3 regions of the Streptomyces sp. NPDC087845 genome follow, and region 2 is predicted to be linked to each of the others. Evidence: riboswitches for the same ligand, from Rfam matches in the RefSeq annotation. Region 2 holds a riboswitch; each other region holds the start of a gene.

Evidence for each region. A riboswitch is a leader RNA that binds a small molecule or an ion and turns the genes downstream of it on or off. The one in region 2 is predicted to bind cyclic di-AMP.
Region 1: another riboswitch for cyclic di-AMP. It lies ahead of ACIOMQ_RS29675 (M23 family metallopeptidase); the one in region 2 lies ahead of ACIOMQ_RS36515 (transglycosylase family protein).
Region 3: another riboswitch for cyclic di-AMP. It lies ahead of ACIOMQ_RS37275 (peptidoglycan DD-metalloendopeptidase family protein); the one in region 2 lies ahead of ACIOMQ_RS36515 (transglycosylase family protein).

What each region holds. Positions count from the first base shown of each region.
Region 1 is NZ_JBIUVC010000013.1:141,931-147,593, forward strand. Features, by position in the region: gene ACIOMQ_RS29660 (DNA topoisomerase (ATP-hydrolyzing) subunit A) at 1-275, opposite strand, end outside; gene ACIOMQ_RS29665 (pitrilysin family protein) at 556-1,929, shown strand; gene ACIOMQ_RS29670 (pitrilysin family protein) at 1,956-3,338, shown strand; cyclic di-AMP (ydaO/yuaA leader) riboswitch at 3,695-3,861, shown strand; gene ACIOMQ_RS29675 (M23 family metallopeptidase) at 3,875-4,687, shown strand; gene ACIOMQ_RS29680 (GntR family transcriptional regulator) at 4,954-5,663, shown strand, end outside.
Region 2 is NZ_JBIUVC010000023.1:8,856-14,518, forward strand. Features, by position in the region: gene ACIOMQ_RS36510 (transglycosylase family protein) at 1-693, shown strand, start outside; cyclic di-AMP (ydaO/yuaA leader) riboswitch at 994-1,165, shown strand; gene ACIOMQ_RS36515 (transglycosylase family protein) at 1,169-1,945, shown strand; gene eno (phosphopyruvate hydratase) at 2,281-3,567, shown strand; gene ACIOMQ_RS36525 (septum formation initiator family protein) at 3,734-4,204, shown strand; gene ACIOMQ_RS36530 (DUF501 domain-containing protein) at 4,266-4,874, shown strand; gene ACIOMQ_RS36535 (exopolyphosphatase) at 4,966-5,663, shown strand, end outside.
Region 3 is NZ_JBIUVC010000024.1:85,459-91,121, reverse strand. Features, by position in the region: gene ACIOMQ_RS37295 (XRE family transcriptional regulator) at 1-59, shown strand, start outside; gene ACIOMQ_RS37290 (DUF6126 family protein) at 91-258, shown strand; gene ACIOMQ_RS37285 (tyrosine-protein phosphatase) at 282-1,094, opposite strand; gene ACIOMQ_RS37280 (alpha-galactosidase) at 1,321-3,420, shown strand; cyclic di-AMP (ydaO/yuaA leader) riboswitch at 3,714-3,868, shown strand; gene ACIOMQ_RS37275 (peptidoglycan DD-metalloendopeptidase family protein) at 3,874-4,830, shown strand; gene ACIOMQ_RS37270 (SGNH/GDSL hydrolase family protein) at 5,020-5,663, shown strand, end outside.

The DNA.
Region 1 (5,663 bases), on a different contig from region 2:
CCGTGCGGGTGCAGCTTGCCCATGACCTCGCCGATCACGCGGGCGCACTTCACATAGCCGCGCTCCGGGCGCAGGCCCATCTCGTTCATCTGGTACACGATGCGGCGGTGCACCGGCTTCATGCCGTCGCGGGCGTCCGGCAGGGCCCGTGAGTAGATCACCGAGTACGCGTACTCGAGGTAGGAGCCCTGCATTTCGTCGACGACGTCGATGTCGAGGATCTTCTCCTCGAAATCGTCCGGCGGCGGCGGGGTCTTCGTGCTGCGGCGGGCCATCGCTGCTGCGACTCCTTCACGGATTCTGACGGATTCTGTCCGGGCAACCTCAGGTTCTGACGCGGACCATTGTGGACCGCCGCACTGACATCGCCGACCTCGACCCGTCCCAAGAGGCGTTCGCGACCCCTGCCGAGAGGGGTCTGGCGGCCGTCCTGCGGGGGACGCGCCCCTCTTTCACGCGAACTTCCGCGGTATGGGAACTTCGCCAGGTGCCTGTGCGCTTGCTTACAGTGGCAGGTCTCGCAGGAAATCCATTATCGCGATCGAAGGGACGTACATGCCCATGGGTCACACGGCCACAGCCCAGGCCGGCTCCGGCGGCTTGACAGCGACCGAGCACCGTCTGGCCAACGGCCTGCGCGTGGTGCTCTCCGAGGACCATCTGACCCCGGTCGCCGCGGTCTGCCTCTGGTACGACGTCGGTTCGCGCCACGAGGTCAAGGGACGCACCGGTCTGGCTCACCTCTTCGAGCACCTGATGTTCCAGGGCTCCGGCCAGGTGAAGGGGAACGGACACTTCGAGCTGGTGCAGGGAGCCGGCGGTTCGCTCAACGGGACCACCAGCTTCGAGCGCACCAACTACTTCGAGACGATGCCCACGCACCAGCTGGAGCTGGCCCTCTGGCTCGAGGCCGACCGGATGGGCTCACTGCTCGCCGCGCTCGACGAGGAGTCCATGGAGAACCAGCGCGACGTCGTCAAGAACGAGCGGCGGCAGCGATACGACAACGTCCCCTACGGCACGGCGTTCGAAAAGCTGACGGCTCTGGCCTACCCCGAGGGCCACCCCTACCACCACACGCCGATCGGCTCGATGGCGGACCTGGACGCCGCGACCCTCGAGGACGCGCGCACCTTCTTCCGTACGTACTACGCGCCCAACAACGCGGTGCTCTCGGTCGTCGGCGACATCGACCCCGAGCAGACGCTCGCCTGGATCGAGAAGTACTTCGGCTCCATCCCGTCCCACGACGGCAAGCAGCCGCCGCGCGACGGCACGCTCCCCGAGACCATCGGCGAGCAGCTGCGCGAGGAAGTGCATGAGGAGGTCCCGGCGCGGGCGTTGATGGCCGCCTACCGGCTGCCGCACGACGGCACCCGTGAGTGCGACGCGGCAGACCTCGCGCTGACCGTGCTCGGCGGCGGCGAGTCGTCGCGGCTGCACAACCGCCTGGTCCGCCGTGACCGTACGGCCGTGGCGGCCGGGTTCGGGCTGCTGCGGCTGGCCGGTGCGCCCTCCCTCGGCTGGCTGGACGTCAAGACGTCCGGCGGCGTCGAGGTGCCTCAGATCGAGGCCGCGGTCGACGAGGAGCTCGCCCGGTTCGCCGCCGAGGGCCCCACGCCCGAGGAAATGGAACGTGCGCAGGCCCAGTTGGAACGCGAGTGGCTGGACCGGCTCGGTACGGTCGCGGGCCGCGCCGACGAACTCTGCCGGTTCGCCGTGCTGTTCGGCGATCCGCAGCTCGCCCTGACCGCCGTGCAGCGGGTGCTCGCCGTCACCGCGGAAGAGGTTCAGGCGGTCGCCAAGTCCCAGCTGCGCCCCGACAACCGGGCCGTGCTGGTCTACGAGCCGGTCGAGCCCGCGGAATCGGCGGACACCGACGAGACCGACGCCGACGACACCGACACGCACGAAGGAGCGGACAAGTGACCGACGCTGCCGCGACTGGAGTATCGATGCAGTTCCACCCGCAGCCTGCCCCCGGCGTCGCCCGCCCCTGGGCCTTCCCCGCGCCGGAGCGCGGTGCTCTGCCCAACGGCCTCACGGTGCTGCGCTGCCACCGCCCGGGCCAGCAGGTCGTGGCGGTGGAGATCTTCCTCGACGCCCCGCTGGACGCGGAGCCCGAGGGCCTCGACGGTGTGGCCACGATCATGTCGCGGGCGCTCTCCGAGGGCACCGACAAGCACACCGCCGAGGAGTTCGCCGCCGAGCTGGAGCGCTGCGGCGCCACCCTCGACGCGCACGCGGACCACCCCGGCATCCGGGTTTCCCTGGAGGTCCCGGCCTCCCGGCTGGCCAAGGCGCTCGCGCTGGTGGCCGAGGCGCTGCGGGCGCCCGCCTTCGCCGACAGCGAGGTCGAGCGGCTCGTGCGCAACCGGCTCGACGAGATCCCGCACGAGCAGGCCAACCCGGCCCGCCGCGCCGCCAAACAGCTCTCCAAGGAGCTCTTCCCGGCCTCGGCGCGGATGTCGCGCCCGCGCCAGGGCACCGAGGAGACGGTCGAGCGGATCGACTCGGCCGCCGTGCGTGCCTTCTTCGACGCCCATGTCAGGCCGTCCACGGCGACCGTCGTGGTCGTCGGCGACCTCACCGGCATCGACCTGGACACCTTGCTGGCCGACACCCTCGGCGACTGGTCGGGCGACACCGCCGAGCCCCGTCCCGCCCCGCCGATCACCGCGGACGACACCGGCCGGGTGGTGATCGTCGACCGTCCGGGCGCGGTGCAGACGCAACTGCTGATCGGCCGGATCGGCGCCGACCGGCACGACAGCGTGTGGCCGGCCCAGGTGCTCGGCACGTACTGCCTGGGCGGCACGCTCACGTCCCGGCTGGACCGGGTGCTGCGCGAGGAGAAGGGCTACACCTACGGCGTGCGGGCCTTCGCCCAGGTGCTGCGGTCGTCGGCCCCGGACTCCGCCTCGGGGCCGACCGGTGCCGCGATGCTGGCCATCAGCGGATCGGTGGACACGGAGTCCACGGGACCGGCGCTGAAGGACCTGTGGACGGTACTGCGGACCCTGGCGGCCGAAGGGCTGACCGATGAGGAGCGCGAGACGGCCGTGCAGAACCTCGTGGGTGTCGCACCGCTGAAGTTCGAGACGGCGGCCTCCGTCGCAGGCACCCTCGCCGACCAGGTCGAGCAGCACCTCCCGGACGACTACCAGGCGCATCTGTACGCCCGGCTCGCGGAGACGGGCACGGTCGAGGCGACCGCGGCAGTGGTCAGCGCCTTCCCGGGCGACCGGCTGGTCACGGTCCTCGTCGGTGACGCGGCGCAGATCGAGGAGCCGGTCCGGGCACTGGGCATCGGAGAAGTGTCGGTGGTCGCCGGCTGACCGGGCCGGCCCGTTGCGCGTGGCGGTCCGCCGGTGGCGGTCCGCCCGTGCCGCCTCACCGGTCGGACGCCCCGTCCGGCGGAGGACGGACCGGGCGGACCGAGTGTCGGCTGCACCGGTCGGCTCACCAGTCGGCCCACCATCCGGTGTCATGTGTCCACATACCGGGACAAGAGGAAGACTCCTGTGAGCGAGATCTCGCCAGGGTCTTCCTTTTTGTCCGTTCTGGTGGGGAGGTTGCCTGTCTGTCCTGTGGGATGCGCTACAAAACGGCCTGTCCGTTTGGTGAATGAAAGTGACCCCGCTTAGCGTCGGCTGGGCTGTCCGTCACTCGTATGCCGCATCCGCGACGTACCGGGCAGCCATCGCCGAGTCCCCGTCAGGCGCGAGCCTGGGGAGCCGGGGACCCACGCAGTCCCTGGGGTGAATCGGATGTCTGGGCCTCGGTGAGGCCGGGGCGTCCGTAGGAGACCTTCCTGCTCCGAACCCGTCAGCTAACCCGGTAGGCGAGAAGGAAGGAAAGGACCAGCCACTTCATGGCGTTCACCCGTGCCACCGGGAAGCATCGTGCCCCGAGCCGACTGACGCGCAGGAGCGCGAAGATCGCCGGCGTCGCGGCCCTGGCCACCACCGGCGTCGTCGGCGGCATGGCCTCGCCGGCCCTCGCCGCGGACGCGTCCGTCAGTGAGACCGGTCTGAACCAGGTCATCGCCATCGACAGCGCCCTCGCCGGCCAGATCGGCGCCCAGGCCGACGCGCAGCGCCGCCAGGCCGATGCCGCGGCAAAGGCGAAGGCGGAGGCTCAGCGCAAGGCAGAGGCCCAGAAGCGGGCCGAAGCCAAGAAGAAGGCGGAAGCGAAGGCCGAGGCCGACGCGAAGCGCGCGGCCGAAGCGCGCGCCGAGAAGGCGCGCGCCGCCCGGTCCGCCGAGCGCACCCGCCTGGGGGCCTTCCAGCTCCCGGTCGCCGGTTCGTACGTCACCACCGGCTACAAGTCCAGCGGCTCGCTCTGGTCGTCCGGCAGCCACTCGGGCATAGACTTCCACGCCGCGTCCGGCAGCTCCGTCGTCGCCGTCGGTGCCGGTACGGTCGTCGAGGCCGGCTGGGGCGGCGCGTACGGCAACAACATCGTGCTCCGGATGACGGACGGCACGTACACGCAGTACGGCCACCTCTCCTCGATCGGCGTCTCCGTCGGCCAGAGTGTCGGCGCGGGACAGCGGATCGGCCTCTCCGGTTCGACCGGCAACTCCACCGGCCCGCACCTCCACTTCGAGGCCCGGACCACGCCTTCGTACGGCTCCGACATGAACCCCGTCGCATACCTGCGCGCTCATGGCGTCAACGTCTGACCGACGCCCCCGCAGCACCCCTTCGAAGGCCCCGGCGATACGCCGGGGCCTTCGCCGTGCCCGCGGTGCCGCGCCGTGCCCGCCGTGCTCGACCCGCCGTGCCCGGCTCCCGCGCCCGCCCGTGGTTCCTGCCCGTCGAGCCCCCCGTGGCCAAAAGATATTCATGAATTTCCGCCCGGCATCGGAAATGCGGCCGCATTGGAATAGAGTCGCGGAACAGGCGTCGGCCGGCCGCGTTCCGCGGGGATCGAGGCGGAGGTTCGGACATGCACATTCCCGCGCATTCGGTATGCACGGCAATCCGTGACGACATCGTCTCCGGTGTCTTCGAACGCGGCAGCCGGCTCACCGAGGAGTTGCTGGCGCGCCGTTACGGGGTCTCCCGTGTGCCGGTACGGGAGGCGCTGCGCACGCTGGAGTCCGAGGGGTTCGTGGTCACCCGGCGGCATGCGGGCGCCTGTGTCGCCGAGCCGACCGAGCAGGAGGCGGCCGACCTGCTGGAGGTCCGGATGCTGCTGGAGCCGCTGGGTGCCGCGCGCGCCGCGCACCGCCGTACCGAGGCACATCTCAAGGTGCTGCGCGGCCTGGTCAGGCTCGGCCAGGAGCGGGTCAGGCGGGGCGAGGGGGAGGATCTGCGCTCGCTGGGCGGCTGGTTCCACGAGACGTTGGCGCAGGCCTCCGGCAGCCCCGGCCTGATCGCGCTGCTCACCCAGCTCCGGCACAAGATCGCCTGGATGTACGCGGTCGAGCAGCCGGCCCGCCCGGCGGACTGCTGGGCCGAACGCGGAGCCATCGTGGACGCGGTGGCGCGCGGCGACGCGGAACGGGCCAGGGCGATGGCCGCCCAGCACGCCGAACGGGCCGCGGCCGCGCACCGGCTGCGCCGCACCGACCGGCCGGAACGCGGACCCGCGGCATCTCGCACCGACCGGCCGGAACGTGGACCCGCCGCCTCCCGCACCGGCCCGGTGAGGGC
Region 2 (5,663 bases):
ATAGCCGTGGCCGAGAAGGTCCTGGAGGACCGGGGGCCGAAGGCCTGGCCCAGTTGTGCGGTCATCTCCGGCCTCGCGGAGGACGGGACGCTGCCGGGCGTCGATCCCGGGGTCGCGCCCCCCGCCGAGCCGACACGGAGCACGGAGCCGGCTGACGGCGCGTCGACGCCCCCGTCCGAGGACGCCGCACCGTCGGACGCCGCCCCGGACGCCGCCTCGGGCGGTACGGGCGGTACGGACAGCGCGGACCGTTCGAAGGGGGCGGGCGCCGCCCACGGGCCGGCGGACGGGACCGAGCCGTCCCGGACGCCTTCTGACACCCCGTCCTCCGGTGCGCCCGACGCGTCGGACCCGGCCGGCCCGGCCGACTCGACCGACTCGACCGGCGGCACGGGCGGCAAGCACCGCGGCGCACCTGCCCCCGAGGAGGGCCGGAACGCGAACGGCGGTGTCGAGCGCGAGTCGGGCCGGCATGCCTCCCGCGGTGACGGTGACGCGCGCGACGCGGGCGCGTCGGCCGCCGACGGCACGTACACCGTCCGCTCCGGCGACAACCTCTGGGCGATTGCTGACGCACAGAAGGTCCCCGGCGGCTGGCCCGCGCTGTATGAGGCCAACAAGGATGCCGTCGGAACCGACCCGGACCTCATCCTCCCTGGCCAGAGCCTCGATCTCGACGTGAAGGCCGAGTGAGAGCGGTCTGATAATCGGCTGAAAGAGCCTCAAAATCTGGGGTAGTTCAGAGACCTATGTCCGCTTATGCGTAAGTGAGACATGGATCTCTTTGCGTCAACTGGCGTGTTGCGCCCGGGGAGCCCTTCCGCATCGCCTCCCACCTGCGAAAACGACGGTTCCTCAGATGCAAGTAAGGGCTGATTGTCCGATGTGTCCATCTTTGAATGTGGGGGTTGCGTGTGTTTACGGTCGGAACCGCTCGCACCGCGGGCCCCGTCGATCGTCACGCCGAATCCTGCCGTCGGTCGAAGGGAACAGACGCGTAAAGCGCCGTAGGCAGGAGCGGGGGACCCAGGTAAGCGCCGGGCCCGATCGTCGAAGGACGCATCAGGACCGGCTTGGGGTGAAGTCGCGTGCTAGGACGTGCGACCGGGCAACTCACTTGGCCCGAACCCGACAGCTCACCTCGTAGGCGTCGGTGAGGAGAAGTTCCATGCTGTTTTCCAGCAAGGGCAAGCACCGCCGCCCGTCCAAGGCCGTCCGTGTCGCCACGCTCGCCGGTGTCGCCGGTACCGCCGTCGCCGTTCCGCTGATGGGTGCGACCGGCGCCTCCGCCGCCTCCGTCGCCACCTGGGACGCCGTCGCCCAGTGCGAGTCCGGTGGCAACTGGTCCATCAACACCGGCAACGGCTACTACGGCGGCCTGCAGTTCTCGCAGTCCAGCTGGGCCGCCGCCGGCGGTACGAAGTACGCCCCCCGTGCCGACCTGGCCACCAAGGCCCAGCAGATCACCGTCGCCGAGCGGCTGCTCGACATGCAGGGTCCGGGTGCCTGGGGCTGTGCCGGCGCCGGCAACCTGACCAACGACGGTGTCAACCCGGGCGTCGACACCGGCTCCTCCTCGAAGTCCAGCTCCAGCTCCAGCGCCACCGGGCAGCAGAGCACCCCGGCCGCGCCGAAGCAGCAGTCGCGGCCGGTCCAGCAGGCCCAGCCGAAGAAGGCCGAGCGCACCGAGGCCCCCGCCGCCTCCCGCTCGGACCGCTCCGCCGCCCCGCAGGCCGAGTCGAAGAAGACCGTCACCACCCCGACCGGCGAGAAGGTCAAGAAGGGCGACGGCGAGTACAAGGTCGTCTCCGGCGACTCCCTGAGCGAGATCGCCGCCGAGCACCAGGTCGAGGGCGGCTGGCACCAGCTGTTCGAGCTGAACAAGGACATCGTCAAGGACGCCGACCTGATCTACCCGGGTCAGCAGCTGCACCTGACCAAGTAGTCCAGGCTCTCTCCTCCCGGAGCACCCCGGCCCGGCGCGCATTCCCCCGTACGCGCCGGGCCGGGGTTTCCTGTGTCGTGCGCCACCACCGCGAGGTGCCGGCGCCGCCACGCGCCGCCTCCGCGAGGTGCGCCACCTCTGAGCGATCGTTCAACTGTTGTAGTTACTGACCAGTAAAATTCTGACTGTTTGTCCGCTTACGCTCGCCCTTGGGTCCTTTTTCGTCCCAGGGGACGGGCGGTCGTCGGGCTGAGCGGGCCGGGCCGGTTAGGCTCTTGTCGCAAGGCCAAAGTGACCCTGCACAACCAGTGTCATATCCCAGAAGGAGATGCCTCGTGCCGTCCATCGACGTCGTCGTAGCCCGGGAAATCCTCGACTCCCGGGGGAACCCCACGGTCGAGGTCGAGGTTGGCCTCGACGACGGCAGCACGGGCCGTGCTGCCGTGCCGTCCGGCGCCTCCACCGGTGCGTTCGAGGCCATTGAGCTTCGCGACGGTGACCCCAACCGCTACCAGGGCAAGGGCGTCGAGAAGGCCGTCCTCGCCGTGATCGAGCAGATCGGCCCGGAGCTCGTCGGCTACGACGCGACCGAGCAGCGGCTGATCGACCAGGCGATGTTCGACCTGGACGCCACCGAGAACAAGGGCTCGCTCGGCGCCAACGCCATCCTCGGTGTCTCGCTGGCCGTTGCCCACGCCGCCTCCGAGGCCTCGGACCTGCCGCTCTTCCGCTACCTCGGCGGCCCGAACGCGCACCTGCTGCCCGTTCCGATGATGAACATCCTCAACGGTGGGTCGCACGCCGACTCCAACGTGGACATCCAGGAGTTCATGATTGCCCCGATCGGTGCGGAGTCCTTCTCCGAGGCCCTGCGCTGGGGTGCCGAGGTCTACCACACGCTGAAGAAGGTCCTGAAGACCAAGGGTCTTTCGACCGGTCTCGGCGACGAGGGCGGCTTCGCGCCGAACCTGGAGTCGAACCGCGCCGCCCTCGACCTCATCGTCGAGGCCATCAAGGAAGCCGGCTACGTCCCGGGCAAGGACATCGCGCTCGCGCTCGACGTCGCCGCGTCCGAGTTCTACAAGGACGGCACGTACGAGTTCGAGGGCAAGTCCCGCTCGGCCGCCGAGATGACGGAGTACTACGAGGAGCTCGTCTCCGCGTACCCGCTGGTCTCCATCGAGGACCCGCTGTACGAGGACGACTGGGCCGGCTGGAAGGTCATCACCGACAAGCTCGGCGCCAAGGTGCAGATCGTGGGCGACGACCTGTTCGTCACCAACCCGGAGCGTCTGGCCCGCGGCATCGAGGAGGGCTCCGCCAACGCCCTGCTCGTCAAGGTCAACCAGATCGGTTCGCTGACCGAGACCCTGGACGCCGTCGAGCTCGCCCAGCGCAACGGCTTCAAGTGCATGATGTCCCACCGCTCCGGCGAGACCGAGGACGTCACCATCGCCGACCTCGCCGTCGCGGTGAACTGCGGCCAGATCAAGACCGGCGCCCCGGCCCGCTCGGACCGTGTCGCCAAGTACAACCAGCTGCTGCGCATCGAGGAGATCCTCGACGACGCCGCGGTGTACGCGGGCCGCTCCGCGTTCCCCCGGTTCCGCTCCGCGAACTGACGAGCACGGCGCTCCGCGAACCGGCCGGCACGGCGCTCCGCCGACCGAAAGGCCCTAGGGCTGAGCACAGGCCCGTCAGGAGCCAAAGGCACCGGCCTCCGTCCGTCCCCGCACTCGGTCCCGTACCGTGTGCGGGGACGGACGTGCGTAATGGGGAGGCGGGGACATGGCCGCGAAGGACCGGGACCGGTTCTCCACCGCGACCCGGCTGCGGCTGCTCGGTGAGCAGACCGCGGCCCGCGTCTACCGCTCGCAGACCCGCCGTCAGGCCCGCCGCTCCCGGCTCACCGGCCGGGCGGCCTTCCTCGCCCTCGTCGTCTGCTCCCTGGTGGTCGCGCTCGCGTACCCGATGCGGCAGTACGTCTCGCAGCGGGACGAGATCGCCGACCAGGAGCGCCTGGCGCGGGAGGCCCGGACCCGCACCGAGGAGCTGCGCGACGAGAAGGCGCGCCTCCAGGACGACGCCTACATCAGGCAGCTGGCCCGCAAGCACCTGCACTACCTTCTTCCCGGGGAGACCGGTTACACCGTGATCGACCCCGACGCGGTCAAGGAGCGCAACGGCGACACGGACGGGTCCGGCCGGCCGTGGCACTCCAACCTCTGGGACGGCGTCGACAGCGCCGACCGCGACTGAATCCCTTCTCATCCCTCTGCAGAACCGCAGTTCGAGCAGCCCGATCAGAACCTAGGCAGGCATGGAAACCCCCCCTCCGCAGACCGAGTCCACCGCGCCCACCGAGGCGGACATCGCCGCGTTCCAGCAGCAGCTGGGCCGCCCGCCGCGCGGGCTGCGCGCGATCGCGCACCGCTGCCCGTGCGGCAATCCGGACGTGGTCGAGACCCAGCCCCGGCTGGAGGACGGTACGCCGTTCCCGACGACGTACTACCTGACGTGCCCGCGTGCCGCGTCCGCGATCGGCACGCTGGAGGCGAACGGCGTCATGAAGGAGATGACCGAGCGCCTCGGTACGGACCCGGAGCTGGCCGCCGCGTACCGGGCCGCGCACGAGGACTACCTCGCCCGGCGCGACGCCATCGAGGTGCTGGAGGGCTTCCCGAGCGCGGGCGGCATGCCGGACCGGGTGAAGTGCCTGCACGTGCTGGTCGGGCACTCGCTGGCCGCCGGGCCCGGGGTGAACCCGCTGGGCGACGAGGCCATCGCGATGCTGCCGGAGTGGTGGCGCAAGGGGCCGTGCGTTACGCCGTGCGGCGTGCCGGAGGAGAAGGACGGCCGGACCGTCGAGGAGTCGGAGGGCGGGCACTTCGCGTTCCGGCCGGCCGACGGCGCGCCGGACGAGGGCTGACCGTTCTGCGGGGGCTCGCGCCCCCCGACCCCCGCTCCTCGATCGCCGGAGGGGCGTGATTGGGGGCTGCGCCCCCGGACTAGGAGCACCCATGACCCGCGTGGCCGCCATCGACTGCGGTACCAACTCCATCCGCCTGCTCGTCGCCGACGCGGACCCGTCCACCGGTGAGTTCGCCGAGCTCGACCGGCGGATGGAGATCGTCCGCCTCGGCCAGGGCGTCGACCGCACCGGCCGGCTCGCGCCCGAGGCCCTGGAGCGGACGTTCGCCGCCTGCCGCCAGTACGCGGAGGTGATCAAGGAGTACGGGGCGCAGAGGATCCGCTTCGTCGCCACCTCCGCCTCCCGCGACGCGGAGAACAGGGACGAGTTCGTCCGCGGGGTGCTGGACATTCTGGGTGTCGAGCCCGAGGTGATCAGCGGCGACCAGGAGGCGGAGTTCTCCTTCACCGGCGCCACCAAGGAACTCGCGGGCCGCGACCACCTCGCGAAGCCGTATCTCGTCGTGGACATCGGCGGCGGTTCCACCGAGTTCGTCGTCGGCGACGACCACGTGCGGGCCGCGCGCTCCGTGGACATAGGGTGCGTCCGGATGACCGAGCGGCACCTCGTGCGCGACGGTGTCGTGAGCGATCCGCCGTCCCCGGAGCAGATCGCCGCGATCCGCGCCGACATCGACGCGGCCCTCGACCTCGCCGAGGAGAGCGTCCCGCTCACCGGCGCCGCCACCCTCGTCGGCCTCGCCGGGACGGTCACCACGGTCGCCGCGATCGCCCTGGGGCTCGACGC
Region 3 (5,663 bases), on a different contig from region 2:
CCCTGCTGCAGAGCCCCGCCGCCGAGCTGTGTCTCGGCAGCGGCATCCACCGTCGCTGACCGGCCCGTCCGGTCGTCAGAGAGGACTGTCATGTCCGATTCAGAGAACTTCGACCCGCTCGGGTCCAACAAGAACTACGAGGCCCAGGAGCGGAAGTTCCCGCGCGGCGTGGTGATCCGGCTGTTCGCCTACCTCATCGCCGGACACGTCTTCGCGGCCTTCCTCTACCTGCTCTTCGCGGTGGCCGGCAAGGGCTGACCACCGCCGCCCGGCGGTTCGCGCTACGCCTCGTCCAGAAGCCGGCCGCGCAACCGCTCCCGGGTCTCGGGGGCAAGCTTCAGCCCCTCGGAGAAATAGCGGTCCGTGCTGCCCCAGGTCTCCTCGATGGTGGCGAAGGCGGCGGTCAGGTAGTCCGCATGGGCACCGAAGAGCGGATTGAGCAGCTCCATCACCTCGGCCGACATGCCCTCCGCCGAGGCGTCGCTGCGCCGGACCTTGTAGCGGCGGTGGGCGTCGTTGGACTTCAGGTAGTCGGCCTCGATGGCATCGCGCTCGACGCCGACCGCGAGCAGTGACACCGCGATCGACAGACCGGCCCGGTCCTTGCCCGCCGCACAGTGCATCAACGCGGGAACGCTGTCCTCGGCCAGGGCGTGCAGGACCCGGCTGTGCTCGGCTGTGCGGTCCCGGATGATCGAACGGTACGAGGCGATCATGCGGTTCGCTCCCCTGCCGTCCGCGAGGATCGAGCGCAGCTGGTCGAGGTCGCCGTCGCGGACCATCCGCCAGAATTCCGCGCCGTCGGCCGGGTCGGAGAGCGGGATGCTGACATTCCGTACGCCGGGCAGCTCCACGTCCAGGCCGTCGAGCCGGTGGTCGGCCGCATTGCGGAAGTCGAAGACCGTGTGCAGACCGAGGCCGCCGAGAAAGGCCGTGTCCTCGGCGGTGGCGTGCGCGAGGTGACCACTGCGGAAGAGTCGCCCGTACCGCACCCGCCGGCCGTCGACGGTGGGCAGTCCGCCCACGTCGCGGAAGTTGCGGACGCCCGCCAGCTCGGGTTCCGTCGACGGGATCTGGGGCAACTGCTGCGTCACAGTGTCTCCTGGAGTGTCTGGCGTCGACGCGAGCCGCCGACAAGGCCACTCCCGCGACGATACGACATTGATTCCTCAGGCAATCATCTCGGCCAGTAGTTGTCGATACCCCGGTGAACCCCCGTGCCCCCGCGGTGAATCCGTCCGCCGAATTCCACGCCGGACCATTGCCCGCTCACCCGGCGATGGTTGATGATGTGCGGAACTGTTGGAATGTGGGGACAAGATGATCGAGACTGGCGACAAGGGCCGGACCTGGCTGCTCACCGGGGCGAGCAGCAGCTACGCACTGCGACTCACCGAGCGGGACGAACTGGTCCATCTGCACTGGGGGCCGCGGATCTCCCTGGCCGCTGCCGAGGCGCTGGCCGCGGCGCCGGAGCAGCCCGCCAGGGGCTTCGAGTCCCCGCTCGACGGCCACGAGGAGTACCCCGTGGAGGGCGGCCCCCGGTTCGTCCGCCCGGCTCTCTCGGTGCGCACCCCGGAGGTCCGCGGTACCGAGTGGTCCTTCTCCGGCGCCGCGGTGGACGGGGGCGAACTCCGTATCGGCTTCACCGACTCCGTGCACCGGCTCGCCCTCACCCTGCACTACCGGATGCGGGACGACTCCGATGTCGTCGAGCGCTGGGCCGCCGTCGCCCACGCCGGGCCGGACGGTCCGCCGCTGGAGCTGCTGCGCGCCGACGCGGCCGCCTGGGCGCTGCCGGCCCGCGACGCCTGGCGGTTGAGCCGGCTGCACGGCCGCTGGGCGGCGGAGTCGCGGCTCGCCCGGGCGGAGCTGATGTACGGCGAGAGCGTCATCTCCAGCAGGCGCGGCCACACCGGACACCAGTACCTGCCATGGGTCGCACTCGACGCCGACGGAGCGGCGACCGAGGAGAGCGGCGAGGTGTACGGCTGCGCGCTCGGCTGGTCCGGGTCGTGGCGGATCTCCGTGCAGCGGCTTCCCGACGGACTCGTGCAGATCACCGGCGGCGCAGGCCACGACGAATCGGGGCTGCTGCTGCTCATGCCGGGGGAGTCGTACACCACACCGGTCTTCGCCGGTCTGTGGAGCGCGGAGGGATTCGGCGGGGCGAGCCGTGCCTGGCACGCGTGGCAGCTGGCCCATGTGATCCCGGACGCCTCGAGCCCGCGGCCGGTTCTCTACAACTCCTGGGAGGCGACGGGCTTCGACGTCTCGCAGGACCAGCAGCGCGCCCTCGCCGAGCGCGCCGCCGCGATGGGCGTGGAACTGTTCGTCGTGGACGACGCGTGGTTCGGGCAGCGCACCAGCGACCGGGCGGGGCTCGGCGACTGGACACCGAATCCGGACCGCTTTCCCGGCGGACTCAAGCCGCTCGCCGACGAAGTGCACGGTCTCGGCATGCAGTTCGGTATCTGGGTCGAGCCGGAAATGGTCAACGCCGACAGCGATCTCCATCGCGCGCACCCCGACTGGGTGCAGCACTTTCCCGGGCGGACGCGGACCGAGTTCCGTAATCAACTGGTGCTCAATCTGGCCCGCACCGATGTGCAGGAATATCTCTGGGAGCAACTGGACACACTGCTCTCCAGCGCGCCCATCGACTACGTGAAATGGGACTTCAATCGCTCCTTCACCGATGCCGGCTGGCCGGGTGAGGAGTATCCGCAGAAGCTCTGGATCGAGCATGTCGACGCCCTGTACGCGTTGATCGACCGTCTCCGGGCCGCACACCCCTCGGTCGCCTTCGAGTCCTGCTCCGGCGGCGGCGGCCGGGTCGACCTGGGGATTCTGTCCCGTACGGACCAGGTGTGGACCTCGGACAACACCGACCCGCTCGACCGCCTCGCCATCCAGGAGGGCTTCGGCCAGATCCATCCGGCCCGGGTGATGGCCGCGTGGGTCACCGACAGCCCGAACGTCCAGCTCAACGGCAGGGTCAGTTCACTGCGCTTCCGCTTCGTGAGCGCGATGGCCGGCGTGCTCGGGGTCGGCGGGGACCTCACCGAGTGGAGCGAGGAGGAGCTGGCCGAGGCGCGGGCCTGGGTGGAGCTCTACAAGGAGATCCGGCCGGTGGTGCAGCACGGCGCGCTGTACCGGCTGCGCGCCCCGCGCGGCGGTCTCAGTGCGGTCCAGTACGTCCAGGGGGACGAGGTCGTGGTCCTGACGTGGCTGGAGGCGCAGAGGTACGGGGAGCTGCCCCCGGCCCTGCGGCTGCGCGGACTCGACCCCGCGGCGACGTACACCTGCCGCGACACGGGGGCGGTGCACCACGGCTCGGCACTGCTCCATCAGGGGCTGCACACCGGGCTCCGGGGAGATCTCGACGCAGGGGTGCTGAGGCTCCGACGCGAACGATGAGTGCGAAATGTCCGTAATGGGTGCATTCGGTCAAACTTGCCCCGCCTGTACGGGAGATGATCGCGCTCTCGTGAGCGGAATCATATCCGTGACGGTGTGTACCGACGGGGCGGTCGGCCATTCCGTGCGCGGCGCGGAAAGGCAAGATCCTTAATCCACGGAGTGTGACCGGAATTCTGCGCCGATTTCCTGGATCGGATTCCGGCGTGGAACCAGTGGCTTGTTCTCGCCGTCCCGACTCGCTTACGGTCACCGTCAATCCGGATGGACCGCCTAATCCTGCCGCCGTCCGGAATTCGCATCCACTCATCGTGTGGCAGGAGCGGGGGAACCAGGTAGGCCGCCGTCCGGAGGAATCCGGCCGGCTCGGGGTGAAGCCGCGCTCGGCGCGGCCGGGCATCTCCAGCCCGAACCCGACAGCTCACCTCGTAGGCGCCGGAGAGGAAGCACGTCATGCCCATATCGGGTAAGCACCGTCGTACGAAGGCCGCCATCATCGCCCGTGGCGTCGCTGCCGCAGGTGCGGGCGGCGCCGTCATCGCACTGCCGCTGTTCGGCGCCACGGGTGCCAACGCCGCGGAGCAGGCCGCCCCGGCCGCCGCCCCGCAGTCGGCCTCCGCCGCCGCGCACGCCGCCCCGGCCAAGCCGGCCGCGCAGAAGCAGGCCGCCACCACGACGTACTCCGTCGTCTCCGGCGACTGGCTGTCGAAGATCGCCGCCGACCACAAGATCGAGGGCGGCTGGCAGAAGCTGTACCAGGACAACCGCGCGGTCGTCGGCGACGACCCCGGCCTGATCTTCCCGGGCATGAAGCTGACGCTCGGCGGCAAGGCGGCGGACCACTCCGCGCCCACCGGCGCGGGCGCGGGCGCGGCCCTCCCGTCGAAGGCCCCCTCGGCTCCCTCGTCGGCGGCGGAGAAGTCCGCCCCGGCGAAGTCCGCCCCGGCCAAGGCCTCGGCGGTCACGGAGTCCAAGACCTCCGCCCCGGCCGGTCGGAGCACCGGCTCCGGCTACGCGCACCCGGTCCCCGGCAACCACACCACCGGTTACCGTGCCTCCGGCTCCAACTGGTCCAGCGGCAGCCACACCGGGATCGACTTCCCCGTCTTCACCGGCACCAGCGTGAAGGCCATCACCTCCGGCACCGTCGTCACCGCCGGCTGGGGTGGCGCCTACGGCAACCAGGTCGTCATCAAGCACGCCGACGGCCACTACTCGCAGTACGGCCACCTGTCCTCGCTCTCCGTCTCGGCGGGCCAGTCCGTGAGCACCGGTCAGCAGATCGGCCTCTCCGGCTCGACCGGCAACGCCACCGGACCGCACCTGCACTTCGAGGTCCGCACCGGCCCCGGGTACGGCTCGGACATCAACCCGATCGCCTTCCTGGCTTCGCACGGCGTCTACGTCTGAGCCGGACGGACGGGCGGCTGAGCAACACGGCATGACCTGAGCAACACGGAAGGGGCGGTGCGCGGCGGCGCACCGCCCCTTCTGCTTATTCCCCCTTTACCAAGATCTGACCGGGTGGTCTATCTCACCACCCGTCAACCCCTTATTACGGTCGCGTAGGTCACATTCGGCAGTGCAGGATAGGCGTTTGTGGCAGACGATTCGAGAAAAAATCAACGTGGCGTCATCAACCGACATGGTGTCATCGGGTCGTACGCAGCGATTGGCGACAGTTTCACCGAAGGGGTGGGCGACCCCGGTCCGGACGGGGCCTTCGTCGGCTGGGCGGACCGATTCGCGGTACTTCTCGCGGACCAGCTCCCTGACCCCGATGCGGAATCGAGCACCGAGGCTTCCGTACACGCGAATTTCAGATATGCCAATCTCGCCGTACGCGGACGCCTCCTCGACCAGATCGTCGAGGAGCAGGTGCCGCGCGCCAAGGAGCTCGCACCCGACCTGGTGAGCTTCTGCGCGGGCGGCAACGACATCATCAGGCCCGGCACCGACCCCGACGACGTGGCCGAGCGCTTCGAGCGCGCGGTCGCCGAGCTGACCGAATCGGTCGGCACCGTCATGGTCACCACCGGCTTCGACACCCGTGGCATCCCCGTGCTGCGCCATCTGCGCGGCAAGATCGCCACCTACACCGCCCATGTGCGGGCCATCGCCGACCGCTACGACTGCCCGGTCCTCGACCTGTGGTCGCTGCGATCCGTCCAGGACAGGCGCGCCTGGGACGACGACCGGCTCCATCTGTCGCCCGAGGGACACACCAGGGTCGCGCTGCGCGC